2 regions of the Cupriavidus malaysiensis genome follow, and region 1 is predicted to be linked to the other one. Evidence: predicted binding sites of a transcription regulator. Region 1 holds the regulator's gene; the other holds the start of a gene.
The links. The regulator LexA, encoded in region 1, represses DNA repair genes until DNA is damaged. The targets are predictions, from matches to a motif close to ACTGTATNNNNATACAGT.
Positions count from the first base shown of each region.

Region 2: the regulator LexA is predicted to act here: its motif matches at 6,912-6,929, upstream of BKK80_RS08480 (LexA family protein).

Region 1 is NZ_CP017754.1:3,170,974-3,186,845, reverse strand. Features, by position in the region: gene dusA (tRNA dihydrouridine(20/20a) synthase DusA) at 532-1,545, shown strand; gene BKK80_RS37090 (hypothetical protein) at 2,120-2,257, opposite strand; gene BKK80_RS14390 (hypothetical protein) at 2,446-2,703, shown strand; tRNA gene BKK80_RS14385 (tRNA-His) at 2,865-2,940, shown strand; gene BKK80_RS14380 (hypothetical protein) at 3,232-3,558, shown strand; gene BKK80_RS14375 (GGDEF domain-containing protein) at 3,628-4,788, opposite strand; gene BKK80_RS37085 (hypothetical protein) at 5,380-5,550, opposite strand; gene lexA (transcriptional repressor LexA) at 5,675-6,331, opposite strand; gene BKK80_RS14365 (asparaginase) at 6,510-7,511, shown strand; gene rpsF (30S ribosomal protein S6) at 7,621-7,995, shown strand; gene priB (primosomal replication protein N) at 8,070-8,369, shown strand; gene rpsR (30S ribosomal protein S18) at 8,373-8,651, shown strand; gene rplI (50S ribosomal protein L9) at 8,685-9,137, shown strand; gene BKK80_RS14340 (replicative DNA helicase) at 9,328-10,719, shown strand; gene BKK80_RS14335 (DUF47 domain-containing protein) at 10,923-11,549, shown strand; gene BKK80_RS14330 (inorganic phosphate transporter) at 11,563-12,573, shown strand; gene BKK80_RS14325 (C40 family peptidase) at 12,655-13,356, opposite strand; gene BKK80_RS14320 (hypothetical protein) at 13,413-13,883, opposite strand; gene BKK80_RS14315 (PhoH family protein) at 14,023-15,726, opposite strand.
Region 2 is NZ_CP017754.1:1,933,986-1,949,857, forward strand. Features, by position in the region: gene BKK80_RS08460 (UvrD-helicase domain-containing protein) at 1-2,502, opposite strand, end outside; gene BKK80_RS08465 (hypothetical protein) at 2,679-3,353, opposite strand; gene BKK80_RS08470 (hypothetical protein) at 3,425-4,951, opposite strand; gene BKK80_RS08475 (Y-family DNA polymerase) at 5,166-6,446, opposite strand; gene BKK80_RS08480 (LexA family protein) at 6,450-6,899, opposite strand; gene BKK80_RS08485 (SIR2 family protein) at 7,252-8,979, shown strand; gene BKK80_RS08490 (argonaute/piwi family protein) at 8,982-10,427, shown strand; gene BKK80_RS08495 (abortive infection family protein) at 10,433-11,206, shown strand; gene BKK80_RS08500 (hypothetical protein) at 11,203-11,724, shown strand; gene BKK80_RS08505 (hypothetical protein) at 11,764-12,480, opposite strand; gene BKK80_RS08510 (endonuclease NucS domain-containing protein) at 12,477-13,322, opposite strand; gene BKK80_RS08515 (Eco57I restriction-modification methylase domain-containing protein) at 13,618-15,872, opposite strand, start outside.

The DNA of each region.
Region 1 (15,872 bases):
TTGACCCATTCCATTTGTGCACACGCCGGCTCTTTGGCTCGGTGAACCGTGAGTATGCACGCAGCATCGTTGCGTCGGCATCACACTGGAGAGGGGTGACTCGGATTGGCGTGGGAAGCCGGCCGGACCGGTTCCATGCATCCGCGGGCAGGGCATCGCCGGCATTCATTGCCGGCATGCAAAAGAGAGGCCCTTGCCGTGCAGCGGAGGGCCTCTGTCAAAACGAGTCTGGCAAAAAAGAGTTTGCCGCTTTTGGTATAGCCACTGGGGTGGGCTGTGGCAAGTGGCGAGCATGCGGTGTGCCGCGGATGCCAAGCGCCGGCCCACCAGCGCTGCCGCGCACGGTAGCCTATACTCTCGTCCTCGCGCCACACAGTGTGCTGGCGCTTTGCCGCACGGGCATGAAGTGCCGTGAAATGCCTTGTGCAAGGCAGATGTGCTCGCCGCAAGGCGCGCGGGCCGCTGCGCGGCGGCCGTTCCACCAAGGCAGGGCCGCCCCTGCCTGCTCAATCCGTTTTGAAGCCGTTTTCCATGACAACCACCCCCCGCCGCGTCTCGGTCGCCCCGATGATGGATTGGACCGACCGCCATTGCCGCATGTTTCACCGCCAGTTGAGCCGCCATACCTGGCTGTACACGGAGATGGTGACGACCGGTGCCCTGTTGCATGGCGATGTGGCGCGCCATCTCGACTATGACGAGGTGGAACAGCCGGTAGCGCTCCAGCTCGGTGGCAGCGAACCAGCCGACCTGGCTCATGCTGCACGATTGGGCGAGCGGTGGGGCTATGCGGAAATCAACCTGAACTGCGGTTGCCCCTCCGAACGGGTGCAGCGCGGGGCCTTCGGTGCCTGCCTGATGGCGGAGCCGGCGCTGGTCGCGGACTGCGTCAAGGCGATGCGCGATGCGGTTTCGGTGCCAGTAACGGTCAAGCACCGCATCGGCATCGACACTATCGAACACTACGATTTCGTGCGTGATTTCGTCGGCACCATTGCGCAAGCCGGTTGCGAGACCTTCATCGTGCATGCGCGCAATGCCATCCTCAAGGGGCTCAGCCCCAAGGAGAACCGCGAGATCCCGCCGCTGCGCTACGAGGTGGCTTACCAGTTGAAGCGCGAGTTTCCGCAGCTTGAGATCCTGATCAATGGCGGCATCGTGGACTATCAGCAGATGGACGCGCATCTCGAGCACGTCGATGGTGTCATGATCGGGCGCGAGGCCTATCACCATCCTTATCTGCTGGCCGAGGTCGATGCGCGCTTCTACGGGGCTGCTACGCCGATCGCGTCGAGGCTGGAGGTGGAGCTGGCCATGCAGGCCTATATCGGGCGCCATGTCGAGGCAGGCGGGTATATGGGGGCGGTCACGCGCCATATGTTGGGCCTGCATCGGGGGATCCATGGCGGACGAGGCTGGCGGCGCATCCTGTCGGATGCCCGGCGAATGGCCGCGGCACGTTCTTCTGCTGAGGTGGATGCCTTGTTCGAAGAGGCGCGCAGCCATCTGCGTCGCGAAGCGGAGCCGGTAGCCGAGGCAGTCTGACAGCGCCTGTCGTCGCCCTTCCGTTCAGGGTGGCGTGCCGGTCCGAAGAAAAGCTCTAACTCCGAATTGTCTTTTTGTGCGGTGCTGGCCGGACGTTGAGATTGCGACACATGCGCCGCGGTTGTCGCAGTGTGCTACCGGGAAAGTCGCGCCGGCAAAGGGATTCCCCTAAATGCAGAGTGACGGCGGACTCCATACACTGGCCCTGCCCTCGAATACAGGGCTTTCTTCAACTGATTATTCAGCCCGCCTTGTGCGGGCTGTTTTTTTTGTCGCGGGCATCGTTGCCGGTGGATCCTGTCATCGGCTTGGCCGCATGATGGCCATTCGAGGTGGCAGCTGCATGACAGATGCCTGCGCCGCACCGGCATGCTGCGTCTTGCCTGTGGTTCGTCGAGCTTCTTGCGGCCCGAATCGATATTATGCAGCTTGCGCCACATGTGGTCGCGGGCGTAAAGTCTTTAGGGTGGGATATCTCTCAAAAGTTCCGCTTGCTTGCCGACATTCCCTAGGCCCCTGCTCGCGCGTCTATCATGTTCAAAGACGGCACTGCTTGGGTCGACAGGGAAGTGGGTCAGCGGGTGTGGCTGATCCCGACGTCGATGGTGCCGTAGGTCGAGATGCCGGTACCGGCGGTCTCACTGCCCGTGGCGGCGCATGCGGCCAATGCGCTGGCCAGCAGGACGATGGCGAGGCGTAGCAGGGAGGTCATGAGGAAGGGTGTCGGGATCGGGTTGGCAATACGGTTCAGTCCCGCACCTCGCTCGATTGGTTCCCTTGCGGCGCGCGAGCAGGGAGGCAACAGCGAGACACTAGAGCCAGCAGAGAAAGAGAGAGTGCGGCCGCCGTCGGCAGGCCGGCCGGGATGCGGGGGAGCATCTGAGCTTGGAGGGCAGGACATTGGACGAGTTGTTTGGCGTGGAATTCGAAGGCTTCCGCGTCGTGTGGGTAGCCGAGCGGCTGCAGGACGGCAAGTGGACGGCGCGCTATTGCTGGCGCTTCGGCATCGACGGAGAGGCCAGCAAAGCCTTGCAGGCCGACGTGCTGAACGGCAGGTCTCGCCGCCTGCTGGGCCTGTTCGACACGGAGTCCGACACGATCGAAGCGATCAAGGAGGCGGTCCTGCTCGAGTCGAAGTGGGACCTGAGCCGTCGTTGAGCTGGTGGACGGCGCATGCCGTTTCTCGGGCATGCGTCAGCGGCTCTCGGTGGGTGCTGAAAAATTTTGTGTTGAGTACTAGCCATGACGGAAACTTCTCCGTATAATCCTGGTTTTCGCTGATCGACGGTTCGCAACGAATCGAAAGCAGCAAAACGACGGTGGCTGTAGCTCAGTTGGTAGAGTCCAGGATTGTGATTCCTGTCGTCGTGGGTTCGAGTCCCATCAGCCACCCCAGGAATTTCTTGTAGAACGGCCGCTTGCAGAAGCGGCCGTTTTGCTTTGGGCTCGCCGCGCGGTAGTGTGCTGTTTTCACGGGGAAATCCCAGTCGTTAAGTTAGGGATGCGGGCTTGTCCAACGATGCGGTTGGCATAGCTCCGATTGCACGCTTTGACTTCGATGTGCCGATGCTTTCTCGGCAGCCGTTCCCGGGCCTGTTGCGGTTGCGGCCAATGGATGGCGTAGACCATTCGATACGGTGCCTCGTCCTGCCATGCTAGCATTGCTCGACTCTCCAGGAGATGGCGATGGCGAAAACGACGGTCTCGAAGAAGCAATACCTGCGCAAGCTTAACCGGCGCCTGGCCAAGGAGGCGGGGGTGCCGGAGGGTGTCGAGTTTGTGTTCTATCCGCTTGGCGCCAAGGCCCGGGCGGCCACCGGGGTGGCGGCCTCAGAAGGTGCGGGGCCGGCGGTGCGTGCCGTCATGGATGCAGTGCAGGCGCGGGTCGCTGCCAAGTACGCTGTGGATGGAGCTATCCTGGGCAACGGCAAGGCCGCACCGATCGAGCATGCGGAGCCCTGGCCTGCGGCGTCAGGCGGAGCTGCCGGCGCGCAGGTGGCTGGTAAGGACTGAGGTCGCACCGGTTTTCAGGCAAGGTCGGCTGATAGTCGTCCTTGCTCCTCGTCGCGCTGCGGATCCTGCCTAGGCCGCCTGGCGGGAGTTCGCCAGTTGTGCCGGTGGCGGATTGTGCTCGAATGCCACGCAATTCCTTCCCTCGCGCTTGGCGGTGTAAAGCAGCATGTCGGCCCGGGTCAGCAGGTCATCTAGCGATTCCCCGGCGGCGAGCGCGGTGACGCCGAAGCTGGCGGTCACGGTACATGTGCCGGGCAGGGCCTCGAATGCCGTCGTCTCGAGCGTGTGGCGCAGGCGTTCGGCGAGGTGCAGCGCGCTCGCAACGTCGGTGCCGGGCAGCAGGATGGCGAACTCTTCGCCGCCGATGCGGCCTGCAATGTCCCGATGGCGGATGCTTGCGAGGACCAGGTGGCCGAATTCCGACAGGACCGTGTCGCCTGCGGCGTGGCCGTGGGTGTCGTTGATGTGCTTGAAGTGATCGATATCGCAGAGCAGCACGCTGAGCGGCTGGCCTTGGCGGGGCGGAATCTCGCGCTCAGCCAGCACCTCGAAGCTACGGCGGTTGTGGAGGCGGGTCAGGGGATCGGTGTCGCGTTCCTCGCGCAGCTTGTCGATCACGTCGGACATGGCGCCTGCGAGCAGGGCCAGGCCGAGCACGATGCCGAACAGTACCAGGCTGAGCTGCAGTGCGATCCAGAAGGGCGAGTGCGCTAGTGAGTCGGCGTTGCCGGACGCGGCGGATGTGATGGTCAGCGCCGAGCGTGGCACGAAGCTCAGCGCAAACGCCAGCAGGATCCAATACAGCGCGCGGTCGACGGCGGCGCCCAGGCGCAGTTTGCCAAGCCGCGCGACGCCGGTCAGCAGCATCACTGCGATGCCGCCGTGGAGTATGTAGATGCGTGCCGCGATCTGGTCGTCGGCATAGTGGAAGTACGCCAGCGCGATCAACTGCAGACAGGCCAGCGTGGTCAGCGGCACGGCATCGAACTGCGCGTCGGCGCGTGCTACGACGCCGCGCAACAGCAACAGGGTGCTACCCAGGTAGAGCGCGCAGGACAGCAGCAGGTTCACGCCAGCGTCGCGCGGCAGTTGCAGGATCTGCGCTGACGCGGCCAAGGCATAGATCAGGAACGATGCGCAGAACATCAACAGGTGACGCTGCGCGCGCTCGTAGCTCCAGGCCAGCAGGAAGCACAGGGATAGCAGCGTGGCGATGGCGGGATTGCCCAAGGCCAGAACCTGGACAGTTTGAAGCGGCAAGCGAGGTCCCCGATCTGTAGTCGTTGTGGTGGCCGGGAGCGCTGTCCGGAGGGTGGTCGGTGTGCCGAGGCAGGCAGCGTGGTATGCCTCGGCAATGCAGCAGCGCGGCGCGTACGAGCGCCTGTCAGTCTTGCCGGCGACTCCGCAGATGGAGCTGCTGCCGGTGCGGCGCTATTCCAATGTCAGCGGCCATTCTAGCGAGCCGGCACGCGAATCTCGCCGGCACTGACGTGCTGCGCGCCGCTGCAATTGCAAACAACGGTAAAGATACGGAAATGCCCCCTTCGAACGAGGGGCGGAGTGTGCATCAAGGGAGGGGCACCCTACGCATTGCCTGGCATAGGCAGAGGGTTGGACGCGGATTGAAGGCGCCATGGAACATCGCGGAATCGTTGGTGCGCGACGACCGCTCGGGCATGCGATTGCTCGGGCGCCGTCGTGCATCATGCAAAGCAGATGCGCGGCAAAGCGAATGCGGCAAAGCGAATGCCCGGCGTGACAGGCACGGCACGGCGAGCCGCGCCTGTCACGTACCCGTGCGTACTCGGGTGCCGCGCAGGCTCAGACGTGCAGCTTGGCCGGCTCGGCCAACTCCAGCATGCGGCAGATGGCGGCCATGCTGCCGACCATGGTGCGGCGCTGCGCGCCTTGGTAGATGCGCACGCCCTTGCATTGGCGGAAAGGCACTGGCTTGACCGGGCGGCGGGCGGAGATGGTATTGGCTTGCGGCATGGTTGCACCTGTCGATTGACAATAGTCGGGGGATGGCGCCAGCGTCGGCGGGCGCCTTCGGAACGGTGAGGCAGGTGCCGCCACGCTGCAGACCTGGCGGCGGCGAGGGGTCGGGCCGGCTGCGCTAGAAGCCGGCCGGACGGATCAGTCCGACCGCGATACCCTCGAGAGAGAACTCTTCTTCTCCCGGTTTCACGAGGATGTTGGGGTAGTCGGGGTTCTCGGCAATCAGCTCGATGCTGTCGCCTCGTCGCTTGAAGCGTTTGACAGTGACGTCCTCGCCAAGGCGTGCTACCACGATCTTGCCGTTGCTGGCCTCGCTGGCGCGCTTGACTGCGAGCAGGTCGCCGTCGAGGATGCCGGCATCGCGCATGCTGAGGCCGCGTACGCGCAGCAGATAGTCGGGCTGTTCGTCGAAGACCGAGGCATCCACCTGATACTGCCGGTCGATGTGCTCGGCGGCGAGGATGGGGCTGCCTGCCGCGACGCGGCCGACCAGCGGCAGGGTCAGTTGCATCACGCCGGCCATCGGCAATGTGAACTGGTCCGGTGTTTCCGAATCGCTGCGCGAGACCTTGAGGCGGATGCCGCGCGAGGCGCCCGGGGTCAACTCGATCACGCCCTTGCGCGCCAGTGCCCGCAGATGTTCCTCGGCGGCATTCGGGGAGGAGAAGCCGAACTCCGCGGCGATCTCTGCGCGCGTAGGCGGAAAGCCGGTGCGGCGGATCGTGTTGCGGATCAGGTCGAAGATCTGTTGTTGCCGCGGAGTCAGGGTTGCCATGGAGTCGCCGCTTTGTTCTTGGTGTCAGGGGTACTGTATGTTTAAACAGTATGCTGTGATTTTATACAGTATGTGACGAAGTGCAAGTGGAATTTGCGCGACCTGTGGCCGGTGCGGCGGAGTGATGGTGGTTGGGCGTACGGTTACAATCGCGGCTCACCCGTGTTCCCGCCCTGATATGTCCAAGCTTCCCCGCATCGTCGTGCTTGCCACCGGCGGCACCATCGCCGGTTCCGCCGCCAGCGCGGCCAGCAGTGCGCATTACCAGGCAGCCACGGTGCCGGTGACGGCGCTGCTGGATGCCGTGCCGGCGTTGAAGTCGGTGGCGCGCCTGGAGGCCGAGCAGGTGGCCCAGGTCGACAGCAAGGACATGGGCTTTGCGCTGTGGGCCAGACTGCAGGCGCGCGTGGCATTCTGGTGCGCCCAGCCCGATGTGGCGGGTGTGGTGGTGACTCACGGTACCGATACCCTGGAAGAGACGGCCATGCTGCTGCATCTGTCCTGTGCGGTACCGGTTCCCGTAGTGATGACCGCGGCCATGCGGCCTTCGACCTCCCTGTCTGCGGATGGCCCGCTCAATCTTCTCGATGCCGTGCGTGTGGCGGCCCATCCGGAAGCGCGCGGCCGTGGCGTGCTGGTGGTGCTGAACCAGCAGATCCATGCTGCGCGGGATGTCGTCAAGGCACATACCTCGGCGGTCGATGCCTTCGTGTCGCCGGTGGGCGGCCCGCTCGGTTTCGTCCAGGATGAGCTGGTGAGCTTCATGCGCGCGCCATTGCGCCGGGTCGAGCGGTCCTGGCCGCTGCCAGCCGGGGAGTGGCCGCTGGTGGAAATTGTGCCGAGCTATGCGCAGCCCTCCCGTATCGTCGTCGACGCGCTGGTGGCTGCCGGCGCGGCGGGCCTGGTGGTGGCGGCGGCGGGGAACGGTTCGATCCACGAGGCGCTGGCTGCCGCGCTGGCCGACGCGGCGCGCGCAGGTGTCGCGGTGGTGCGCAGTTCCCGCACCGGTGCGGGCCATGTATCGATTCCGGCACTGCCGAATCCTGGCGCCGGCCTGTTCGTCTCCGCGGGTGACCTGAATCCCTACAAGGCGCGCGCGCTGCTGTTGCTCGCTCTGGCTCGGGATCCTCGGCTGGCGGCGGACCCTGGCCGGCTGCAGCAGTGCTTCGCGCAGTGCTGAGCGGGCAGTCTGCTTGCCGTGCCAGCTTGCTGCGGGCTATAATGGCAGGCTATCCAACCTTGCCGCACCGGACGTGACGCCCGGGTGGCTCATCCCAAAAGGAGCGTCAATGCGTCATTACGAAATCGTCTTTATCGTCCATCCGGACCAGAGCGAACAAGTGCCCGCGATGATCGAGCGTTACAAGTCGCTGGTCACCTCGCAGAATGGCCAGGTTCACCGCGTGGAAGACTGGGGTCGTCGCCAACTGGCCTACATGATCCAGAAGCTGGCCAAGGCTCACTACGTTTGCCTGAACATCGAATGCGGCAAGGAAACCCTGGCCGAACTCGAACACGCGTTCAAGTTCAACGATGCGGTGCTGCGTCACCTGATCGTCCAGACCAAGAAGGCCGAAACCGCTCCCTCGCCGATGATGAAGGAAGTGCAGCGCGAAGAAGCCCGCAAGGCCGCGCAACAAAGCAGCGAGAGCCAGGCCGCCTGATCGGCGGTGCGGTGCGCTAGAGCGCTGCCCGGCCGGATCGGCGGGGTGGCCCGGGACCAGCAAGGAGGCGCGCGTTGAACCAGTTGCGGCTGTCCGCGACCCTAGTCGAACGCGAAGCCCTGCGCTACACGCCGGCCGGCGTGCCTGTCGTGAACTGCTTGCTGCAGCACGCTGGCGAGGTGGTCGAGGCGCAGATTCCCCGGCAGATCGAGTTCGCCATCGCGGCGATGGGCATCGGCCCGGTCGGCCAGCGCCTGGAGCGCATGCCGCTGGGCACGCTGCTCGACTGCGAAGGCTTCCTGGCCCGCAAGCATCGCAACAGCAAGGCTCTCGTCTTTCACATCACTGGATGTAAAGCATTCGAAAAGGATTGAATCATGGCATTCGTCAAACGTGACAACAAGAACAAGAAGCGCTTCCAGCAGCAGAACCCGCTGTTCAAGCGCAAGCGCTTCTGCCGCTTCACCGTGGCTGGCGTGGAACAGATCGACTACAAGGATCTGGACACCCTGAAGGACTTCATCGGCGACAACGGCAAGATCACGCCGGCACGCCTGACCGGTACCAAGGCGCACTATCAGCGTCAGCTCGATACGGCTATCAAGCGTGCGCGTTTCCTCGCGCTGCTGCCGTACACCGACCTGCACAAGAACTGATTGTCCAGGCCCTAGGTAAAGGAGAGATATACGATGCAAGTCATTCTGCTTGAAAAAGTCGTCAACCTGGGCAACCTGGGTGACATCGTTCGCGTGAAGGACGGTTACGCCCGTAACTTCCTGATCCCGAGCAAGAAGGCCCGCCGCGCGACCCAGTCCGCCATCGAAGAATTCGAAGCCAAGCGTGCCGACCTGGAAAAGGCTGCCGCCGAGAAGCTGGCCGCCGCCCAGGCGGAAGGCGAGAAGCTGAACGGCCTGACCATCCAGATCACCCAGAAGTCGGGTGTGGATGGCCGCCTGTTCGGCTCGGTGACCAACGCCGACATCGCCGAAGCCCTGGCTCCGCAAGGCTTCGTCGTCGAGAAGGCGCAGGTCCGCCTGCCGAACGGTCCGCTGAAGATGGTCGGCGACCATCCGGTCAGCGTGGCGCTGCACACCGACGTGGTGGTCGACGTGACCGTCTCGGTGCTGGGCGAGCAGGTCTGAGATTCCGGCGCCAGGCTGGAGCGGTGCCCGCAGCGGCACGCACCGGCCGGTTCGGATCACGAGAAAAGGCAGAAGCTTGGGCTTCTGCCTTTTTTCTTGTCCGTCGCGTGACGCCGCCGACGCCACAGTGGTTCGCCACTGCCGAATTCTCCGCGCGGGCCGGGCCCCGTCGCCGCTATAATTGCCCCCCATGAATGCGCCCGTCGCCGACCCCCAACTAGACAACCTCAAGGTCCCGCCGCACTCCATCGAGGCCGAGCAATCGGTGCTCGGCGGCCTGCTGCTGGACAACGCCGCCTGGGACCGCATCGCGGATTTCCTGTCGGAGGCGGACTTCTACCGCTTCGACCATCGGCTGATCTTCCAGAGCATCGCCCGCCTGATCTCGGCCACCAAGCCCGCCGACGTCATCACCGTCTACGAGATGCTGCAGGTGGCAGGCAAGGCGGAGGAAGTCGGCGGCCTGGCCTATCTCAATTCGCTGGCGCAGAACACGCCGAGTGCGGCCAATATCCGCCGCTATGCGGAAATCGTGCGCGAGCGCTCGGTGCTGCGCAAGCTGGTGACGGTGGCCGACGATATCGCCACCGCCGCTTTCGCGCCCAAGGGCCGCGAGGTGCGCGAGCTGCTCGACGAAGCCGAATCCAAGGTCTTCGCCATCGCCGAGGAAGGCGCGCGCGGGCAGGCCGGCTTCCAGGAGATCCAGCCGCTGCTGACCCAGGTGGTGGAGCGCATCGACGAGCTGTACCACCGCGATTCGACGTCCGACGTGACGGGCGTGCCTACCGGCTTCATCGACCTGGACCGGATGACCAGCGGCATGCAGCCGGGCGACCTGGTCATCGTCGCCGGGCGTCCGTCGATGGGTAAGACGGCGTTCTCGCTCAATATCGGCGAGCACGTCGCTGTCGAGCAGGGGCTGCCGGTCGCGGTCTTCTCGATGGAAATGGCGGGTACCCAGCTCGCCATGCGTATGCTCGGTTCGGTCGGCCGGCTCGACCAGCACCGGCTGCGCACGGGGCGCCTGCTCGACGAGGACTGGCCGCGGCTGACCCATGCGATCCAGCGCATGAACGATGCCCAGCTCTTCATCGACGAGACGCCCGCGCTGAACCCGATGGAGCTGCGCGCGCGCTCGCGCCGGCTGGCGCGCCAGTGCGGCCAGCTCGGCCTGATCATCATCGATTACCTGCAGCTGATGTCGGGCTCGGGCGGCGGCGAGAACCGCGCCACCGAGATTTCCGAGATCTCGCGTTCGCTCAAGGGCCTGGCCAAAGAGCTGAACTGCCCGGTGATCGCGCTGTCGCAGCTCAACCGCAGCCTGGAACAGCGGCCGAACAAGCGGCCGGTGATGTCAGACTTACGCGAATCCGGCGCCATCGAGCAGGATGCCGACGTGATCCTGTTCATCTACCGCGACGAAGTCTACAACCCGGATTCGCAGGACAAGGGCACGGCCGAGATCATCATCGGCAAGCAGCGTAACGGTCCGATCGGCACGGTGCGCCTGACCTTCCTGGGCCAGTTCACCAAGTTCGACAACTTCAGCGGCGGTCCGGCCTTCTTCGACAACGACACCTGACGCCAGCACCGGCGCGGCTTCGCGGGAAGCAGACGCAAATTGCGTCGATTGTCGCGGCGCGGCGCCGGCAACCCTGTAAAATATTGCGACTTGATGACAGCCGCCTTCGCGCGGCTGTCGTGTCATGCGGACCTGTGTCCGCCGCATCCACCCCCCGCAACAATCCCAGCGGCGCCCCCCGGCGCTACGACAAGGAACATTTCATGTTCGGCCGATTCATGCCCACCGAGGGCAAGTTCTTCGAATATTTCAACCAGCACGCGGAATGCGCGACCACCGCCGCGCGCGAACTCGAGGTCTTGGTGAACGACCTGCCGAATGCCGAAGCGCATGCGCGCCGCGTGCAGGCCACCGAGAAGAAGGCCGACCGCATCACGCACGACACCATCGACCTGCTGCACAAGACCTTCATCACGCCGCTGGACCGTGACGAGATCCACAAGCTGATCACCACCATGGACGACATCCTCGACCTGATGGAGGACGTGGCGGAAACCATCTCGCTGTACGACGTGACCAGCCTGACCGAGGAGGCACGCCGCCTGGCCGCCATCTGCGTGCAGTGCTGCGACCAGGTCAAGATCGCCGTGGGCCTGCTCGAGGACATGAGCAATGCCAGCACCATCCTGAAGACTGCCCAGCAGATCGACCAGCTCGAGTCGGAAGCCGACCGCGTGATGCGTGCCGCCATGTCCAAGCTGTTCCGCGACGAGACCGACGTCAAGCGTCTGATCAAGCTGAAGGCCATCTACGAGCAGCTCGAGACCATCACCGACAAGTGCGAGGACGTGGCGAACATCATCGAGGGCATCGTCCTCGAGAACGCCTGAGGCGCGTACCCGCATGCAGACCGTACAAATGAGCCTGTGGGTGATCGCCCTGCTGGTGGCGCTCGCCTTGCTGTTCGATTTCATGAACGGCTTCCATGACGCGGCAAACTCCATCGCGACCGTGGTCTCCACCGGGGTGCTCAAGCCCCACCATGCGGTGGCGATGGCGGCCATGTGCAATGTGGTCGCGATCTTCATCTTCCACCTCAAGGTCGCCGCCACCGTGGGCACCGGCACCATCGACGTGGCGATCGTCGACCACTATGTGGTGTTCGGCGCGCTGATGGGGGCGATCGCCTGGAACCTGATCACCTGGTACTACGGCATTCCGTCATCGTCGTCGCATGCGTTGATCGGCGGCCTGGTCGGTGCGGCGGTGGCCAAGTCGGGCACCGGCGCACTGGTGGGCGGCGGCCTGCTGAAGACGGTGGCCTTCATCCTGATCTCGCCGCTGCTCGGCATGGTGCTCGGTTCGCTGATGATGGTGATCGTCGGCTGGACCTTTTTCCGCACGCCGCCGTCGCGCGTCGACCGCTGGTTCCGCCGGCTGCAGCTGCTGTCCGCCTCGATGTACAGCCTGGGCCACGGCGGCAACGACGCGCAGAAGACCATCGGCATCATCTGGATGCTGCTGATCGCCAGCGGCCACGTGGCCGCCGGTGGCGCCGAGCCCCCGGTGTGGGTCATCGTCTGCTGCTACGTGGCGATCGGTATGGGCACGCTGTTCGGCGGCTGGCGCATCGTGCGCACCATGGGGCAGAAGATCACCAAGCTCAAGCCGGTCGGCGGCTTCTGCGCGGAGACCGGCGGTGCGCTGACCTTGTTCATCGCTTCCGCGCTGGGCGTGCCCGTGTCCACCACCCATACCATCACCGGCGCCATCGTCGGCGTGGGCTCGGTGCAGAAGATGTCCGCCGTGCGCTGGGGCGTGGCGGGCAATATCGTCTGGGCCTGGGTGCTGACCATTCCGGCCTCGGCCTTCATGGCGGCGATCGCCTGGTGGGTGGGCAAGCACGTGCTCTGACCCCGCATGCCGCGGGTGCCGGGGCGACCGGCATCGGATGACAGAAAAGGCCGGGCGATGCCCGGCCTTTTGATTTCGGCTTCAGCGGTTGGCGAAGGCCGCGATCGGATCGTCGTCGTCGGCCGGCTGGGCCGTGGCCGCGCGGACGGGCGTGGAGGAGGAGGCGGGCGCCGGGGTCGATTGCACCACCATGACCGGCGAGTCGCCGGGATCCAGCGGGCCCGAGACCCGGCGCGCGCCGTTGTAGCGCGAAGCCCAGTAGGATTTGCTCATGTCCTCGAGGCGCACCGTGCCTCCTGTGGACGGTGCATGCACGAAACGGTTCTGGCCGACGTAGATGCCGACATGGGAATTCGGCCGGCCCGTGGTATTGAAGAAGACCAGATCGCCCGCCGCCACCTGGCTGCGCTCGAGCGGAGCGCCGCGCACGCCCATGGCTTCGGTGGTGCGCGGCAGGTTCACATTGGCGGCACGCGCCACCACGTAGCGCACCAGCCCGCTGCAATCGAAGCCGGAATCGGGTGTATTGCCGCCATAGCGATAAGGCGTGCCGACCAGCGACATAGCCTGGATGGAGATTTCCTCGGTGCCGGCAGACGGGTCGGCGATCACGGGGCGAGGCGCGCGCGCGGAGCCAGCATAGCGGGCTGGCGGCGACGAGGCGCAGGCAGCCAGCAGCAGGGCCGCCAGGCAGGCCAGCGCGAGGCGCGGGCGGCCGCAGCCGACCTGGCGGGCAGGTCCGGTGGGCGCTGCGACGGCTGCGGGGTGTCGGCTTGCGGGCATCCTCTGGGTCTCTTCCATCCGGCTGCCAGCAGGCTGCTGCCTGGCTGCCAGCGCGGCTACCAGCGCAATTGCGCGTTACGGGTGCCGGTGTTCACCGTGAGAGAGCGCGGCTGCCCCTTGTAGCTTGCTTCAATATTGTAGCTGCCTTCCGGCGCACGTATCAGGCAGCGCGGACCGTTCGCTCGGAAACGGGCGACCTCCTGGCCGTCGTAGACCAGGCGCACCGACACGTCGGCCAGGTACTCGCCGTTTTCGCCGCGCGTGAACAGCACCCCCATATTGAAGTTCTGCTCCTGCGCGGCCAGCGCCTGGCGCTCGTCCTCGGCGACGCCGCCGCAGACGTAGCTGACCGGCCCCATGGTGCGGATCACCAGCCCGTCCGCGGCGCAGGCGGGGTGCCAGGCTACGACGGCGGACAGGCTGGCGAGCAGAGGCAGCAGCGGCAGCCAGCCGGTACGGGAAGCGGTCGCGGGTGCGCGGGCGGCACGTGGCCGCTGCCTGGAGAATTGCGTCGGGCAGTCCTGCATCGATGACTCCTCCTGCCAGGTTGAAACAACGGAAAGCAACGCCCGCTGGAAGCGCGAACGCCCGCCACGCCGTCTCGGGCGTGGCGGGCACACGCCGGCGGGCCCCGTCCTGGGCCCGCCGGGACGGTGGTCAATTGCCTCAGAGCACGTCGGCGGCGTGGTCAGCCAGGCGCGAACGCTCGCCGCGCGCCAGCGTGACATGGCCACTGTGGCTCCAGCCCTTGAAGCGGTCCACCACATAGGTCAGGCCGGACGACCCTTCGGTCAGGTAAGGCGTGTCGATCTGCGCGATATTGCCGAGGCACACGATCTTGGTGCCTGGGCCGGCCCGAGTCACCAGCGTCTTCATCTGCTTGGGCGTCAGGTTCTGCGCCTCGTCGATGATGACGAACTTGTTGACGAAGGTGCGCCCGCGCATGAAGTTCATGCTCTTGACCTTGATGCGGGAACGGATCAGCTCCTGCGTGGCGGCGCGGCCCCAGTCGCCGGCGCTGTCGTCGCTCTTCTGCAGCACCTCGAGGTTGTCGTCGAAAGCGCCCATCCAGGGCTGCATCTTTTCTTCCTCGGTGCCCGGCAGGAAGCCGATGTCCTCGCCGACCGGCACCGTGGCGCGGGTGACAATGATCTCGTTGTACAGCTTCTGGTCGAGCACCTGCTCCAGGCCCGAGGCCAGCGCCAGCAGCGTCTTGCCGGTGCCGGCCTGGCCCAGCAGGGTGACGAAGTCCACCTCCGGGTTCATCAGCAGGTTCAGCGCGAAGTTCTGCTCGCGGTTGCGCGCGGTCACGCTCCAGACATTGTTCTTGTTGTGGGTGAAGTCCTTCAGTGTCTGCAGCAGCGCGGTCTTGCCGTTGATCTCCTTGACTTGCGCATAGAGCGGCAGACTGCCGTCGGAGGGCTCCAGGTAGACGAACTGGTTGACCAGGAAGGACGGCACCAGCGGGCCGGTCAGGCGGTAGAACATCGCGCCCGACTTCGGATCCTGCCAGCTTTCGACGCCCTTGCCGTGCTTTGTCCAGAAGTCGCCCGGCAGCGCCATCACGCCCGAGTAGAGCAGGTCCTTGTCTTCCAGGACCTGGTCGTTGAAGTAGTCCTCGGCGGGCAGGCCCAGCGCGCGGGCCTTGATGCGCATATTGATGTCTTTCGACACCAGCACCACCTGGCGGCCCGGCTGCTGCTCCTTGAGCGCGCTGACCACGCCGAGGATCTGGTTGTCGGCCTTGCCCTGCGGCAGGCCTTCGGGCAGCTTGATGTCGTTGAGCCGGGTCTGGAAGAACAGCTTGCCCTGCGCGTCGCGGTTGCCGAGCTTGGCCAGCAGCAGGCCTTCGTCGAGCGCGCCGTCGGTGTTTGCCACCAGCGCGTCGAGCGTGCGGCTGACGGTACGGGCGTTGCGCGCGACTTCGCTCATGCCCTTCTTGTGGTTATCCAGTTCCTCCAGCGTCATCATCGGCAGATAGATGTCGTGTTCCTCGAAGCGGAACAGGGAGGACGGATCGTGCATCAGCACATTGGTGTCGAGTACGAACAGCTTGCTCGGGCCGTTGTCCTTGCGCGCGCGCCGGCTCGGGGCGGTGGCCGGCTTGAGGACGCTGACGGGGGCTGCTACGGGCGGGGCCACCGGAACCGCGGGCACGTCCTTGGCGCGGGCGCGCGTGGTCGTGGCGCGCGCTCGTGTTGCCGGGGCGGGTTCCGCATCACCGGTTTCCAGCAAGGCCACGCGCTCCAGCGCGGGCACCGGTTTCTTGCCCTGTGTCGCGGTCCTGGCCTTGGGCAACGCGGTGACCGGGGCGAACTCGCTCGGATCGAGCAGTTGAGCCGGCTTGGTGGGCATGGTGGGCAGCGGCATGCTTGGCTTTCCTTTCAGGGGGACGCAGCGGGAAGCGCGCGCAGGCCGGCGGGTGCCAGGCGGCGGCCTGGTTGCGCGCACAGACAAAAAAACCGCCGAACCCGGTAGACGGGCAGGGCGGTTTTCATCGCGGGCGGCGACACGGC
Region 2 (15,872 bases), 1.2 Mb from region 1:
GAACAGGCGACGCTCTTCCCCGTTAGGGTAGTTGTCCCCGGCGGGCATGGCCAACGCCAGTACCGGGTCGTCGGCGCGCGTGTTCGGGAAGCTACGCCCGCGCAGCACGCTCAGCATTTCCGGCAAGATCACGTAGTCGGCTTCGCTTCCCTTCGATCGGTGGACGGTGAGGAACGACACGTCCACCCAGCGCTCGAAGCGGGCCTTGTTGGCCGGGACGTACTGCCGATCGGCGTTGTAGCGCCCAAGCACGAAGACCGACACTTTCCCGTCTCGCCCAGGTGGGATGCTGCCGTCTTGGACCCCATGGGCCAGTTTCATCACGAACTGGGCGATGGCGTCGGCCAGCTTTTCCTTGTTGTCCACTTGGAACGCTTGCAGCATGGGTCCGATGGGCGGGGTGACCGACGTCACGCGTTTGCTGATCTGCGTTGGGTTCTTCGACACGAACCGGCTGGACACGTCGCACAGCGCCTGGGGGCAGCGGAACGTCTGTTCGAGCTTGAGCACCTGCCCGTGGCCGAACCATTCCCGGAAGCCGGTCATCACCGACACGTCCGCGCCGGCGAAACGGTTGATGGACTGCCAGTCGTCGCCCACGGCGAACAGGTATCGCCCGGGCTTCTGAACCAAGGCGCGGCACAAGCGGGCCCGAGCCCGGGAGGCGTCCTGGAACTCGTCGGCCATGACCAGCTCGTAGGGCGCCTCGTAACGACCACTTTCCAGATACTCGGCCGCCAGGTTGAGCATGTCCTCGAAGTCGATGCCGTCCTCGGCCGCCAACGCGGCGTCCCACGCTTTGATGATGGGCTCGGCGATGTCGAGGAAGAGGCGGTGCCGGTACTTGAACGCATCGTCCGGCAGGGCGTCCAGGCGTTGGCGCAGCGCCGCCGCGTTCAAGCAGTTGCTTTTGGCGTGGCTGATGAACGTTCTCACCAACGTCACCAGTTCCGCGGGTTCCATGGGCTTCTGACCGCCCGAGGGAATCTCGCGATCCGGGTTGGGGTCGAGTTCGACGCCCCGGCGGGTCAGCTCGTTGGCGAGGTGCTTGAACACGTCGCCGGTGCGTACCTGGTGCGACGTTGTTTCGATCAGCGCCGTGCCGCGTTCCCGATGCAACGTGCGTTTCCACTCGACGCCGGCGAGGTAGTCGCCAAAGTGTGGCGGGGCCTTGCCGTTGGCGTCCAGGGCGAAGTGCTCGTGGTACAGATCAATGCCCGGGTAGAAGAAGTCCGGGCGGTATTGGCGATAATCCTCGTCGGCGGTCTTGAACTTGTACCGCTCCTCGTAGAGGTAATCCACGCCGTTGTAAAAGAGCCAGTTGGAGAGGGTGGCCTCTTCTTGGCTGCGCACGCGCTTCCCGTCGGCGGTGAGGGTTCGACCGTTGCCTTGCTCGTCCCAGACGTCCGGTGTGCCGTTCGATCCGAACGTCGGCAGATCCTTGCCAAACACGAACCGGAAGAGGTCCCATTGCGTTCGGAAGGTGGCGGAGCGGTCCTTGAGCTGATCGACGATCTCGGTCAGCTTGCTGATGCCGCCGGCGGCGTCGGTGGCCCAATCCGGGACGTCGGGCTTTTCCTTCGTGGCCTTGCCGATGATGTGAAGGCCCAGGGCGTGGAAGGTTGAGGCTTCCACCGCGACGTCGTCCATGCCCAGCCGCTCGAACGATTTGGCGGCACGCTCCGCCAGTTCGACGGCGGCCTGCTTGTTGAAGGCCAGCATGACGATCCGCTTCGGTGCGACGAAGCCCCGGTCGATCGCATAGGCGGCTTTTGCCACCATGGTGGACGTCTTACCCGAGCCGGCCGACGCAACGACCTGCACGCGGTTGTCGAAGCAGATCACGGCCCGCGCTTGCTCCTCGGTCAGAGGCTTGCGCTCCACCCGGTCGAACAGGTCCTTGCACGCCGTCAACTCGCGCTTCGTATGGGCCGCGTTGAGGGCGGCCCAGTAGGGGCGATGGTCGGTTTCCCATTGGACGAGGGAACGCTCCATCTCGGCAGCTTCCTGGCCGAGCCTGGCGTTCACGTTGGCCTTCGTCATGCGCGCACGAATGGCCTTCACGTCGATGGATGGTCGGGCCGCTTCAATGGCCGCCTGGACCTCGTGCGTGATCCATCGCCGACCGGCTTCTGCAGTCTGCTCTTGCTGGGCCTTGTGGTCCAGCCAATCGAGCACGGTTTGATGAGCGTCACGTAGGAACGCCACGTCCTCGCGGATTTGCTTCTCGACCAGCGCAGCTTCCACAGCACTGGTCAAATCGGTCCCTCGGGCGTTGGGCAACCCGTCCACCTTCACGACCCGCGAGGGGCCTGGGTGGAGCGTGACGTCGGTCCAGAACACGCCCGGATTCACCCGGTACGCGCCAGCGTCGTCGATGTTGACGGCGTGCGTTTTTCCATCCACCGTCAACGACAGTTTCAAGCCTTCAAGGAAGAGGCGCCAGTCCGGCGATCGTGTCAGTTTTCGGCCCCACGTGGAGGGAGCCCATTCTTTTTTCATCGTCTACCCTGCAATAACCCCGGAAACCGGTCTCGGTCATGCCAGAGACCCGGTCGCGCCATGATAGCCTGACGCTGCTTTGCAGGCGGGCGACGGACGCCATGGTCATGCAATGAGCATCTACATCGCTCGTGGCCACAGCATCGAAGGTTGGGTTTTTCGGTTCCTGGCAGGTGTCAACCCGGACCGTACAGCCTCTCCTCAATGGCCGCGTCCAGCCCGGCGACGAAGCGCTCCACGGTGTTGATCGTGGCTTCGAGGGAGGCCTGGCTGACGTGCACCATGGGCGGTGCCAACCAGGTCTGCGCGTCCGGGTCCAGGCGATCGAGCAGCTCCACCTCGCGGGCGTCCAGGAACACCGAGCGCGCGGCGCCCGGTTTCCGGTCGGCGTGCTTGGGCCGGTTGGTGGTGATCTCCAGGTCGTGCTGGATGCTGTTGCGCGTCAGCACGATGTCTTCCAGGACGGCGATGGGCACCGGGCCGTCGGCGAACGGGATCTTGAACGCCTCGGTAAAGATCGTGTCGTAGCCCCGCACCCAGCCCTTCCTGAACACGCGTTTGCGGTCCTCGGGGCTCAGCTCTTCGCAGTGGAGCCTGACGCGCGTTTGCAGGTACGCCTGCAACGCCGACGCCAGCATGCACAGGCACGCATGGCCCAGGACGTCGATCGAATCGTTGGCCTCCTGCCATTCGACCATGAACGCGGGTTCCGGGTCCTCCGAGTACGGCGGTACAAAGGGCTCTTCCTCGTTCTCGATCTTGGTCCGGCGTTCGACGAAGGGCGCCGACGAGCGGGCGTAAAGCTGCCGGATGAAATCCAGGCGTTGGTTCAGAAACCAGGCCACGTCCATGGCGGTCCCCCGATTGCATGAGTTCGAAACGTTGCGCCCGGCACCTTGACAGCACCGGGTGCCGTGTCCGCTTACGCGGTTGCGCGCGCCTTCTTTTTCTTGACGTATTCGTCAACGAAAGCCTTGATGCCCTCGCTTCGTGGGAAAGCCTTCTTCGCCTCGGCGGGCGCGACGATGCCCGCGTCGAGGAGACTGGCCAGCCCATCCTTCCACCGTGTGAGGAGTTTGTCGTTCAGGAACTGTTCGATCTGCTCGAACGTGGCCACGTTGTCGATCGGCGCGCTGGTAGCCACGTACAAATCGGCGACCACCTTGTTCCCATCCTTGGACGGGAGGGGTGTGGTGGCTGCAATGGCGATGATGCGGGCCAGCAGGTCCGCCTCCATGTCCGTCCCGCCACCCGCGCGCATGGTGCTCATGAACACGTTCATAACGTCGGCGCCATACGTGCCGCAAATCAGCAGCGCGTCCTCGCTGTACTTCAACAACAGTTCGGGTTCGGTGTAGCTGGGATGGTAGATCAAGCGGCGATAGCCCTGGGCGTAGGCGCTCTCGATCGACGGCAAGAAGGGCAGTTGCCGGATCGCTTCTGGCACGTCCCAGTCCTTCGATGGCGTCGAGCGGTGGCGCGCCATGATGCGGGCGGCCGGACCGGCGTGCTCGGTCAGCGCCAATGAGGCCGCCACGAGGTCCATCGCGGAATGTTCGGCGATGACGGCGGACCCGAACAGCAACAAGCCGTTCGTACGTTCGGCGAGCGCATCACGCAAAGGTCCAACGAGCGGCGTCGGCAAAGCGTCGGCGGTTCCCGCCGGCGTGACCGGTTCTATCGTGGGCCATGCTCCGGAGAACGGCACGCGCGCTTGCAACTCGCCCTCGTCGGTGACGACGCCGATCAGTGCCGTTTCTTCGTCCACGTGCCCGTCCCTGGACGTGACCATGAGCCGAACGTCCTCGTGGAGCATCTCGGGCGTCGGGGTGTCGAGCAGTACCGCGACACGATGCCCCGAGTCCAGCGCGTACCGGCAAGCGGTTTCAAGACGGCTCGCAGTTCCATCCCAGGATTGCTGGTCGAGTTCGAGAGGGCCGACCACCAGCAACGTACCGCTGGGCACACGATCCAGGCCGGACGACCAGAGGCCGTATTCGCCCAGGTCGATGGCGCTGGACCATCCGTTGCCGGCGCGTTCGGCGTAGAGCAGCGCGCCGTCGGTGGCGTCCTCGTACACCTCCAATAGGGCGTCGATCGCCTTCTGGGAGGTCGCGATATAGACGCCGGGAACGGGACCCGACGGCCAGATCTGCGGGGCCCCGCGGGCGACGACCGCACCGGGCGGCGACAGCGCGACAAGCAACTCCTGCGGCGACATGTCGACCGCGAAGCGCTTCTTCAGGCGGAACGCCAGGCGGCCGGTTGAGGTGGTGTCCAGCTCGGCGGCGGCGACGCGCTCGGGGAACGCCATCACCTCGGGCCAGTTACGAAGCCCGGGCAGCGCTGCGATCAGGTCGAGCGCCTGGCCATGACCAAGGGAGGGGTGCGTGGGCTGCAAAAGGCCGCGGACGAGCCCGGCCAGCAGCTTCAACTGCTGCGTATCCATTGCTTTCTCCAGGGCGGTAAATCCGGTGCACGCTTTGCGGACCGCCCATCGAAAACAAGGACTATGGAATGGGGTGGGTGCGGTGGAACATCGTCTTCGTCATGCCCCGGAGGGCGCGTGCGGCAGGCGACGACAGCCTGGGCACACTATAGCAGGAAAAATGCGCCCATCCGCACCGCTCAAAGGTGCTCGCGCACGCAACGCCGGCATCGGTTCACCGTGCCGTCGGAAGCCCCTCCCACTCGGTCGTGTAGCTGGGCGTTTTCGCGTTCTGGCTCATGTGCCAAGCCTGGTGACCCTCGACGTTCCCCACCCGCAGGGTCCCGCGTCCGAAGCGATCGTTCACGGCGTCCAGCGCGGCCATCAGGCGCTCGCGTCGTGGCGCGGGCCCGGCGAACAGGTCGGCTTGCTCCACCGTTCGGTCCGTCAGGTCCAGCAGCATCACCCCCGCCTTGGCGTACTTGAAGCCCGGCTTGTACAGGCGGGCCAGGCCGGCCAGCGCGGCCTCCACCAGGCGCAGGGTGTCGCCCACCGGGACGGCGAGCGGCACCACCACCGCGGCGCTGTACTGCTTGTCCTTTTTGCGAAACGCGGACGTCTGGATGAACACGTGGACCTGGCCCGCCTTTAGCCCCTGGCGTCGCAGGCGCTCGGCCGCGGTGGCGGCGAAATCCCGCACCGCGATCGACAGGTCCTCCTGGGTCAGCACCGGGTGGCCGAACGACCGGGAGCAGATGATCTGCTTTTGCGGCTGGGCCTCGGCCTCGAACCCGTAGCAGGCGATCCCGTTCAGCTCGTGCACCGTGCGTTCGAGCACCACCGAGACGGTGGACCGGACGAACGACGGGCTGGCCCGTTTCAGGTCCAGCGCGGTGGCGATCCCGTCGGCGACCAGGCGCTCCCGCAACCGGCGGCCGACGCCCCAGACCTCGCCGACCTCGACCAGGCCCAGCAACTCGTCGCGATCGCGCTCCGGTAGCGCGGTCAGGTCGCACACCCCCGACCACGGGCGCCCGACGTTCTTCTTCGCGATGTGGTTGGCCATCTTCGCCAGGGTCTTCGACGGGGCGATGCCCACGCAGGTCGGAATCCCGATCCAGCGCAGCACGCGCTCGCGCATCAGTTGGCCGTAGACCGTCAGGCTCCCGGCGAGGGTGCCCATCCCGGTGAGGTCCACGAAACACTCGTCGATCGAGTAGACCTCCTGCACCGGGCTGAACTGGCCGAGGATGGCCATCATCCGGGCGGACATGTCGGCGTACAGGGCGTAGTTGCTGCTCAGCGCGACCAGGCCGGCCTCCTGCACCAGGTGGCGGATCTGGAAGAAGGGCACGCCCATTTTCACGCCCAGGTCCTTGGCCTCCTGGGACCGTGCCACGGCACAGCCATCGTTGTTCGACAGGACGATGAGCGGGCGCCCCACCAGGTCCGGGCGGAACACCCGCTCGCACGAGCAGTAGAAGTTGTTCCCGTCGACGAGGGCGAAGGTCGGCATGGCTCAGGCCCGCACGCGTACCCGGGTGGCGAGCACCTGGCGCAGGTTCCAGGTGACCACGCCCCATACGGTCATTTCCTGGGCGTCGGAGAACACGATGGGCGCGTAGGCCGGGTTGGCCGCCACCAGCTTCACGATCCCCCCGCGGCGGTACAGGCGCTTGACCGTGAACTCCCCATCGACGCACGCGAGCACGATCAGGCCGTGCTTCGGCTCGATCGAACGGTCCACCACCAGCTTGTCCCCGTCCCAGATCCCGGCCCCGCTCATGCTGTCGCCCTCGACGTTGAACAGGAAGGTCGACAGCGGGTTGAGGACCAGCACGTCGTTCAGGTCGATGCGACGCTGGGCGTGGTCCTGGGCGGGGCTGGGGAAGCCCGCCGGCACGCGCGAAAGCGCCTCGACGATGAAAAGAGCGGCCGGGTCCTCGGCGAGGGGGACGGGGTGGTTCATGGTGATGCAAATACTGTATGGATATACAGTCTAGCAGGTGAGGTTGCCGTTGGGGAGGTCGACGTGATCGCGACATCCCTGTGGCACCGGGGCTTTTGATTACAATCGTCGGACATAGGGTGGGGCTGACGACACGGCTTGGCAGCCCCGCAATGCGTGCCGTTGCGCGAGGGCGGGAGAATCCTGTGCGCTGCGGTGGCGCCCAAAACGACAACAGACGGGAGCGGTTTTGAGCATTCAAACGGTTTCGGGGTCGCAGTTCGCCAGAATGTTTTGCCTTCGCCCAACGCAATACGCATGGCTTTTGGGGGCGGGTGCTTCAGCCGCTGCGGGAATCCCCACCGGCTATGCGATGATCACCGACTTCAAAAAGCGGATTTTTTGTGATCTGTCCGGGGCCAAGCTCAAGGAGGTTGATGCTGACGATCCGCTCTGGATCCAACGCATCGACACGTTCCTTGCGTCACGCTCGGTCCTCCCGCCGCCGAACGATCCCACGGAGTACGCCGCGGCATTTGAGGCGGTCTACCCAACACCGCAGGACCGGCGAAACTACATCAGCCTGGCGGTGCAAAAGGGCACGCCGTCCTACGCGCACCGGGTGCTTGCAGGGTTGATCACCACCGGTCGCGTCCCTTGCGTGTTCACGACCAACTTCGACAGCCTAGTGGAAACCGCGGCGACGGTGACCGACCAGCTCGTGGCTCCCGATGACCGCGCTAACCTGTCGGTGTCGGGGATCGACAACGCGGAACGTGCGATGCACGCCCTCGGCGAGAGCCGCGCGCTCTTGGCGAAGATCCACGGCGACTATCAGTCGGTCAGCCTGAAGAACACCACCGACGAACTGCGTGAGCAGGACGCGCAAATGCGTACGGTCCTGACAAGTGCTTGCGGTCGGTATGGCCTGATCGTGGTCGGCTACAGCGGGCGCGACGCTTCCGTGATGAATGCTCTGAACGATGCCCTGGCCCAGCCCACGCCGTACCCCGCGGGGATCCATTGGGTAACCCGATCGACCGACGGATTGTTGCCGGACGTCCGGGCCTTTCTCGAGGCCGCGGCGGCCAAAGGCGTGCGGGTCACGGTCGTCGAGTGCCAGACGTTCGACGAGTTGGCGGCAGACATTGCCGATGGTTCGACGTGGCCGCAGCAGCTCGACGCCCACATCGGGTCGTTCGCTCCGCCCAGCGTGGTTAGACCGGTGCCGTTGCCAACCAAGGAGCACAGCGCTTTCCCCATTCTTCGTTGCTCGGCCATCCCAGTGCTGGAGATGCCGAGGGTGGCGAGGCGCATCACGCTGGAGCGGAGCGTGACCACGCCGGATGCTCGTCAGATGCTGAGGGACGCCGACGTGTGGGCGATCGTCGCCAGCAGAGGAAAGGAAATAGCCGCGTTCGGGAATGACGAAGAGCTGGCTCGTGCCTTCGGACCAGCGGGCGGGCGGCTCGACGGTACGGTCAACCTGGCACCCGCCGACGACAGTTGGGCGCTCGGACTGCTATACGACGCTTTGACGCGAGCCGTCTGCCGAAATCGTCCGCTGAGGGTGCGCTGGCGGCGCAGTGGTCATGCGGTGATGGTTCGAGGTGACTCGGACAAGGAAACGCCGCAAGCGCGCGAGACGCGGTTGGCCCGGCAGGCCAGACTGCGGAACGCGTATTCGAGCGCGCTATACGGGAAGACGCCTCAGGGGTACCCCTTCCAGGAAGGGGTAGAGCTTCACCTGGAGCAGGCTGCCGATCGCTGGTGGTTGACGTTCGAGCCGGCCACGTTCGTCGACGTCCCTTATCCCGAACCCGCACAGGATCGCCCAGACACCGAAACTAGCCTTGACCGTCCGCGCTTCGTCGACCCCACCATCGACTGGCGGCGGGAGCGATGGGCTCAGCGCTACAACCACGTTTGGTCGGCCATCATCGACGCGTGGGCCGATACGCTGGCGGGCGATGGGAGCCGCGTTCTGCTGACGACGGGCGTTCCCCAGGACGAAGGCATCGACGCCGTGTTCAAGGTTTCGCCCATCACGGCGTGGAGCCGTCCGAGCCATGAGCATGCGTACTTCCAAAGGAACCAGTGACCATGGACTACAACCTTTCGAAGGCGCCATCGTTTTCCTTGCTGGACGAGCCGGCCCTCACGTTTAACAGCGAAGACACAGACCTCGACGAGAACCCGCTGCGCGGCCTTTTGCGTTTCGGTGCCTACAACGGCAAGACGTTCGAGGGCTACACCCCGAAGCTTCGTGTCGCGACAATCGCCCCTGCATCAGGTTGGCCGAAGCTCAAAGGCTTGGTGGACACGATCCGATCAGGTCACGAGGCGAGCGACCGGCGCAACTACGTGCCGTCGTTCCCCGGATTTGAAAACCTGTTTCGCGTTCCGCTCGTCGCGGGGCCGAAGGACGTGCACATTAAGTGGCCCGACGATCTCATGGCCCTGGCGCGTACTGGGGCGCCCCATGAGCGGTTGTTTTCGGCGATGTCGGAAGCCATGGCGCGTCTCGATGCGTTGCACGATCAGTTTGATGTCGTCTTGGTACATCTCCCTGATGCGTGGGCAACGGCATTCACGGCCAACGGATTCGACGCCCACGACGCGTTGAAGGCCCTTGGAGCCCGGTACGCCATCCCAACGCAGGTCATCAACGATCGCGTTTTCACATTCCGGCTCAAGGCGTCGTTGGCCTGGCGCCTGGCCATCGCGCTCTTCACCAAGGCGGGCGGCATTCCCTGGAAACTCGCGCCGATGGTCGGTGTACCAGAAGACACGGCCTATATCGGTCTCGCCTACGCGTTGCGCGGGGACCCCAAGTCCGCGCAGTTCGTCACGTGCTGCTCGCAGGTGTTCGACGCGGACGGCGGTGGCATGCAGTTCGTCGCTTTCGAGGCCAAGGAGCAGGTGGCGGATCCGCGCGAAGCCAGACGGAACCCGTTTCTCAGTCGGAGCGACATGCGGGCGGTAATGGCACGTAGCCTGAGCCTCTACCTTGGGCGTAATGGTGGACGGCTGCCGCGACGTCTCGTCGTCCACAAAACGACGTCGTTCAAGGACGAAGAACTCCAAGGCGTTTTCGACGGCCTGTCGACGGTTCCAGAGGTGGAGTGCATCGAGATCGGCAGCAGCGCCACATGGCGTGGCGTGTGGCTGAAGCAGGGAAAGAAGGGCGGACCCAAAAGTGTGCCTGATCGAGCGCCGGTGCCGCGGGGAACTGTCCTCACGCGAACGGACCGGTCGGCGCTGTTGTGGGCATCGGGCAATGCCCCGTCGGCAGCGCTCAGCGGTGCCTTGTTTTTCCAGGGAAGCAAGAGCATTCCGCGCCCGCTCAACATCATCCGTCACGCGGGCAGCGGTCCGCTGGAAGTTGCTGCGTTGGAAACCCTCGCGCTGACCAAAATGGACTGGAACAACGACGCGTTGTACGACCCGGTTCCGGTGACCATTCGCTATTCGCAACGGCTCGCACGTACCATCGCGAATGTGCCAGATCTTCCGGGGCATGCGTACCCCTATCGCCTCTTCATGTGACTGCTATGTCGAGCCTGACCTCACGTGATCGCCGTTGCCTAGAACCGTTCCTCGACATGGGCAGCGGTCTCGTGCTCAACTTTTCCGACCGAACGATGGGTGAGTTCTTCCAGGAACAGGTTGGCCTCAACATCTACGACGAGAAGTACCAGTTCAAAGGCACGTCCAAGGCCAAGCGGATGCGTGCCTTCTGGGAGCTGGAGTCCGACCACACGGTCGCTCGGGCGCTCGACGCGCTGATCGAATGGGGTGAGGAGTTTCGATGCTTGCCGGACGACCCGCAACAGCGGGCCGCCGTCGAGGCGATCATTGCCCGGCTGAAACTCAGCAGTCCGGTCCCCGAGGTTGACGCCTTTACGGCGAGCGTCAACGCTCTGGACTTCACCGCTGCGGCGAAGCACATTCGGGCCGCGATCGAGGCGAACGAGCCCGCCACGGCTTTGGACCGCGTACACGTCTTCATGATGAAGTTCTTGCGGACGCTCTGCGAGCGACGCGGCATTGCCGTCACGCGCGAGAAACCGTTGCACAGCCTGATGGGTGAGTACGTGAAGCACCTGCGTGGCTCCGGTCAGATCGAAAGCGAAATGACCGAGCGGATCCTCAAGACCAGCATCTCGACCCTGGAAGCGATGAACGCGGTTCGCAACGACCAAAGCCTGGCGCACGACAATCCCATGCTGAATCACGACGAGGCCGTTCTGATCGTCAGCCACATCGGTGGCCTTGTCCGTTTTCTCAAAACCATCGAAGCGAAGACCCAGGCCAGCCAGTCATGACCACCCAGAAGACCTCCAAACGCGGCGAGTTCAACCCCAACTGGCCAGTGCCCGACGATTACCTGCTCGAACTCGGGCGCATGGTGAGCGTGTGGGGCTCCCTCGAATCGACGACGGCGGTCGCGATCTCGAAACTGGCCGGCTACGAGTCGCCGACCGACATCCGCGCGTTGGCGATGGTGGCGCACAGCAACTTCCAGCAGCGGGTGGACATCGTAAGCTCCCTGTGTGGGCAGCTCGTGGATCAGGTGCCTCATTTAAAGGACTACGAGGCCGTCATCAAGAAGGTACGGGCGGCCCAGGCGGGGCGCAACAAGTACGCGCACAACGCGCTTTCTCTGGACGAGGATGGTCTGGTTCACATCGCATACATGTCGGCCCGCGGCACCTTCAAGACCAACGTTGAGATCGTGCGGGTCGCCGACATCAAGGAGGTCACCGCCAAGATCCACGAAGCGGCGGTGGCGCTGCATGGATTGATCACCAATACCGCAACCAAACCCATGTGGGAGCGCTGAGCGCAGGTTGGGCAACAGCGTTGGCGGCTTGGGCGGAGGTCATCGGCGTTTGCTCAAGCGCAGCGTTCGAAGGCAGCGCCTCCACCAGGCCCTCTTCGGGTAGGGGGCCGGCAGGTTGCGGAAGCGGAAGGGGGTCCCGCTCTCGGGGGCTTCCAGGAAGATCCGCAACCCGATGTTGCCTGGGCGCGGGTCCGTCTCCTCGAAGATCCGCTCGAAGTCCGCCTGCGCCACCGGGTCCGGGCGACCGTCGGGCCACTTCGCGAACGCGTGGACGATGACCGCCGAATGCGGTTCGATCCCGCCGGTGCGCTGGGCCCGGGGGACGGCGACGGGTTCGCGGTAATAGGTCGGCTGGTGGTACGCGTCGCCTTGGAGCGCGAGGTAGAACAGGTTGCGCCAGTGCTCCTCGTGGTCGTCGGCGATCCGGCGGTGGACCTTCACGCCGATCTCGCGCTTCAGCGCCTTGTACGTTTCCAGGTTGCGGGCGGCCGTCAGCCAGTTCAACCGGTTGGGCGGGACCGGGGCGGTCTGGGTGCCGTCAACGGTCAGGGCGTTGTACGCGCGTTCGAGCGCTCGCACGGCCTGGTCGAGCAGCGCCGCGCTTTTCTGGTAGCGCAACGGGCGGGTGATGGCGAAGACCGAGATGAGCACGGTCACCACCGGCACGGCACCGGCCAGCAGCCGCAGCTCGCCTTCGGTGAGGTGCTCGATGAACGACATCACCGCCGTCCACGTGTGCGACAACCACGCGATCATGCCCGACCTCCGGGTGCGGGCACGCTCAGCGCGACGGGCGCGAGGTCCACGCTCAGGCGGTACTCCATGAGCTGAACGCGCGGGGCGACCTTGCCGGCGTATTTCAGCTTGTCGGAGATCGAGTTCGCCACGATCACCCCGGACACGGTCTTGCCCTTGGCCACGTGGTGCTCGATCCACCCCATGTAGCGCTGCACCTGACCCAGCGCGGCGTCCGGCCCCCGGCCCAGCTTCAGCTCGAACACCACGAAGTTCCCCTCGCGATCCAGGAACACGAGGTCGGCGGGCCCGCAATCGGTCTGGTACTCCACGCCGTCCCGTCCGTCGGCGTCGACGAACAGGGTGAGGGGGCCGTGCGTGGTGGTGCTGGGCGGGTTCCGCGCCAGGTAGTCCCGCAGGTGGCTCTCGAGCGCGAACGCTCCACCGCCGAACCCATCGTCCACCGGCTCGGCGGTGTCGATGTCGGGCGTGGCGGGCACCTCTTCGGTGGAGTCGTCCACGCGGCGGACCTTCAACCCCTCGGGGGTCTCCTCGATCGACCACAGGCCGTGCTTGTCAGGGTCGTACCAGACGACCTTGCCGCGCCCGGTGGCGTAGAGGAAGTCGTACGGCCCGTTGGCCAGGCGGGGTTTCTTGTTCTCCGGGTAGTGCACCCGGCTCGGGCGGTTGACCGTGCAGATGACGATCTGACAGTTCACCGTTCCCACGTTCAGGTCGGGGTAGTCCTGAGCCAGGATCTGCCGGATCTCGGCGTTGCTGATCTCACGGCCCAGGCCGAGCGGCTTCACCGCGTCGCGGATCAGTTGCCAGATGGGCGGGCGGTTGGTGGGGGTGGTGCTCACGGCTCGGGTCCCTCGCGTTGGTCTTGTCGCTGGGCGCCACGCCCAGGCAGGCACCGATTGAACCACGTCGCATCGTGCGGGCACCAGCGGAAAAGTGTTGCTCTCGGTCGCTGCGCGAACCACCCCCGGGGCTGGAGGCCCGGGCGGGGACAACCGGTGCTGACGCCGATGAGGCCGCAGGCGGGGTTCGTGCGCAGGAGCCCCCGGCTCCGAGGTCTTGCACGGGACACCGTCGACCCGGACGGAAGAGGGGTGCCGTTGCACCCCTTAGCCCCGCGCCCGGCGAACCGCTGGGCTACACCGTCGTCGGCACCGCGATCACCGGCGGCACCACCGGCGTCACCGTCACGACCTCCGGCACCATGCGGAGCTGGTTCGGCGTGAACGTCCGGTAGCGTCCGGTCCACAGCTTGCCGCGACGGTAAAGGAAGCGCCACGTGCTCGGCGCTGCCAGCAGGGCCTTGACCCGGTGGTGGTCGGCCGGGTTCTTCGCACGCACCACGAAGCCCGACGCCCACAGGAAGCGCCCACCGAGTTGCCCGGGGGTCACGTCAACCGGCGTCATCGGGCCGTCCACCATGCACGGCACCAGCAGCAGACACTCGTTCGGGTCGAACGCGTAGAGCCCCTGCTTGCGCCCGTAGGCGTGCCACGCCTCGTAGCCGCGCAGGTCGCCCCCGTCGCGTGCGTGCAGCAGGTCCGAGTGGCCACGGAACCAGTCCAGCACCTCGGGATCGAGCTGCGCCTCGGGCACCACCTTCAGCTCCGCGTCGTACGGGCAGAGCATGCGGTGGGCGTGCTGGACGTCGGCGAGCGTCTCGGTCTTGGTCAGCTTCAGGAACAGCGGGGCGTCCTGCAACGGCAGGCGCACCTCGCGCCCGTGGCGGTTCGTCGCACGCACCGCGTCACCGTCGACCGTCCAGTTCTCCACCACGTACGCCCCGTTGGCGTTGGTGTTCACCCCCACCAGCACCTCGGCGAGTTCGTCCAGCGTGGTGGCGTCGGGGTCGATCGCGTCCCCGGGCATCGCCGGGTCCAGCGCCCACGCAGCCGGGCCCATCGCTTCGTCGCTCTGGCGGAACGCGACCGTCCACGGGGTGTCGCTCTCGTGCGGCATGTCCGTGCGGAACAGCACCGGTGCCTGGGTGGCCGGGCCGGTCACCACGATCGCGGTCAGCACGCTCGCCCCCAGCGGCCCGAGGAAGACGCGGCGGTGCTCGAAGTCCACCACCGAGCGGACACGCGGGCGCAGCAGGTTGCGCAGGGCCGTCCCGGCCTTGGTGCGCATCCACGCGTTCGGGGCGATCACCACCGAGCGGTCCGACTGGCTCTGCGCCTGCTCGATGAAGGCCTGGTAGAGGTCTGCCATTCCCTTCGCGCAGGTGCTGAACGACGCGCGCACGCGCTTTGCGTAGTCCTTCGGCAGCTTGCCCAGCCCCACGTACGGCGGGTTGGCGATCGTCACGGAGAACGTGCCGGGCCAGCCGTCGAACAGGGCATCCCCGACGCGGGCGTTCAGCTCCGACGTCACGCCGTGCTCGGAGAAGAACGTGCGGTAGAGCGTGCGGAGATCTTCGACCGCCTGACCGTCCAGATCACCGACGAACAGCTTCTGCTCGCAGTAGCGCGCGACCTGCTCGTGCGTCAGGCCACGGGCCAGCCAGTGGGCGACGATGGCGAACACGATCGACCCACGGCCGCACGACGGCTCCAGCACCGTTTCGTGGGGCTGCAGGCGGGCCAGCTCGACCATCGCGCTCGCCAGCTCGAACGGGGTGTAGACGACCCCGCCGACCATGCGCCCCTGGGCGTCCATCCCCGACGCGCGGACCAGCTCGGCGATGCGCTCGTACACCGCCGGGATCGTCATGGGCGCGACGGCAGGCTCCGCCACCGGCTCGGTCGGCGAAACGGCGGCCGGTTCCTCGACGGCCGGCTGGACCACCACCTCGGCGACGTCCGCGAACCAGTCGGTGGCGGCGAACAGGCGGTCGACCACGGCGGTCTCGTAGGCCCGCACCATCTCGCCGTTGGCGATGCTCGGGTTCCCGGCGACGCAGGCCTTGATCGGGGACCAGTCCACGGCTTCGAAGAGCGCGCGGACCTCGGCGACCCGGTTGCGGTCGGTCACGCGCACGAGGCGGTGGGAGTTCTTGCTCAGGTGCTTGGCGTCGAGGTCCTTCACCGCGCCGGCGTTCACCCCGATGCGCTGGATCGCGAAGTCGGCGGTGTCGCGCTGGGCGTACGGCACGAACGCGAAATCCGCGTGCGTGGTGGGCAGCACGATCAGCGCGCGCTGCTCGTCGCGGCGCTCCCACACCTGGAAGACCGTGGGCACCGCGGCCGGCTGGCCCTCGAAGATGAACGCGTCGAGCGGCAGCACCTCCTCGTGGACGAGGTGGAACGCGCGGGCGAGCTTGTTCTGGACCGACGGTTTTTGCCACGAGCGCGGCACGATGAACGCGATGCGTTCGGCGCCCAGCTCGGCGCAGCGGTTGAAGAACGCGACGTCGTGCTTGAACGGCGGGTTGCCCACCACCACGAGCGGGC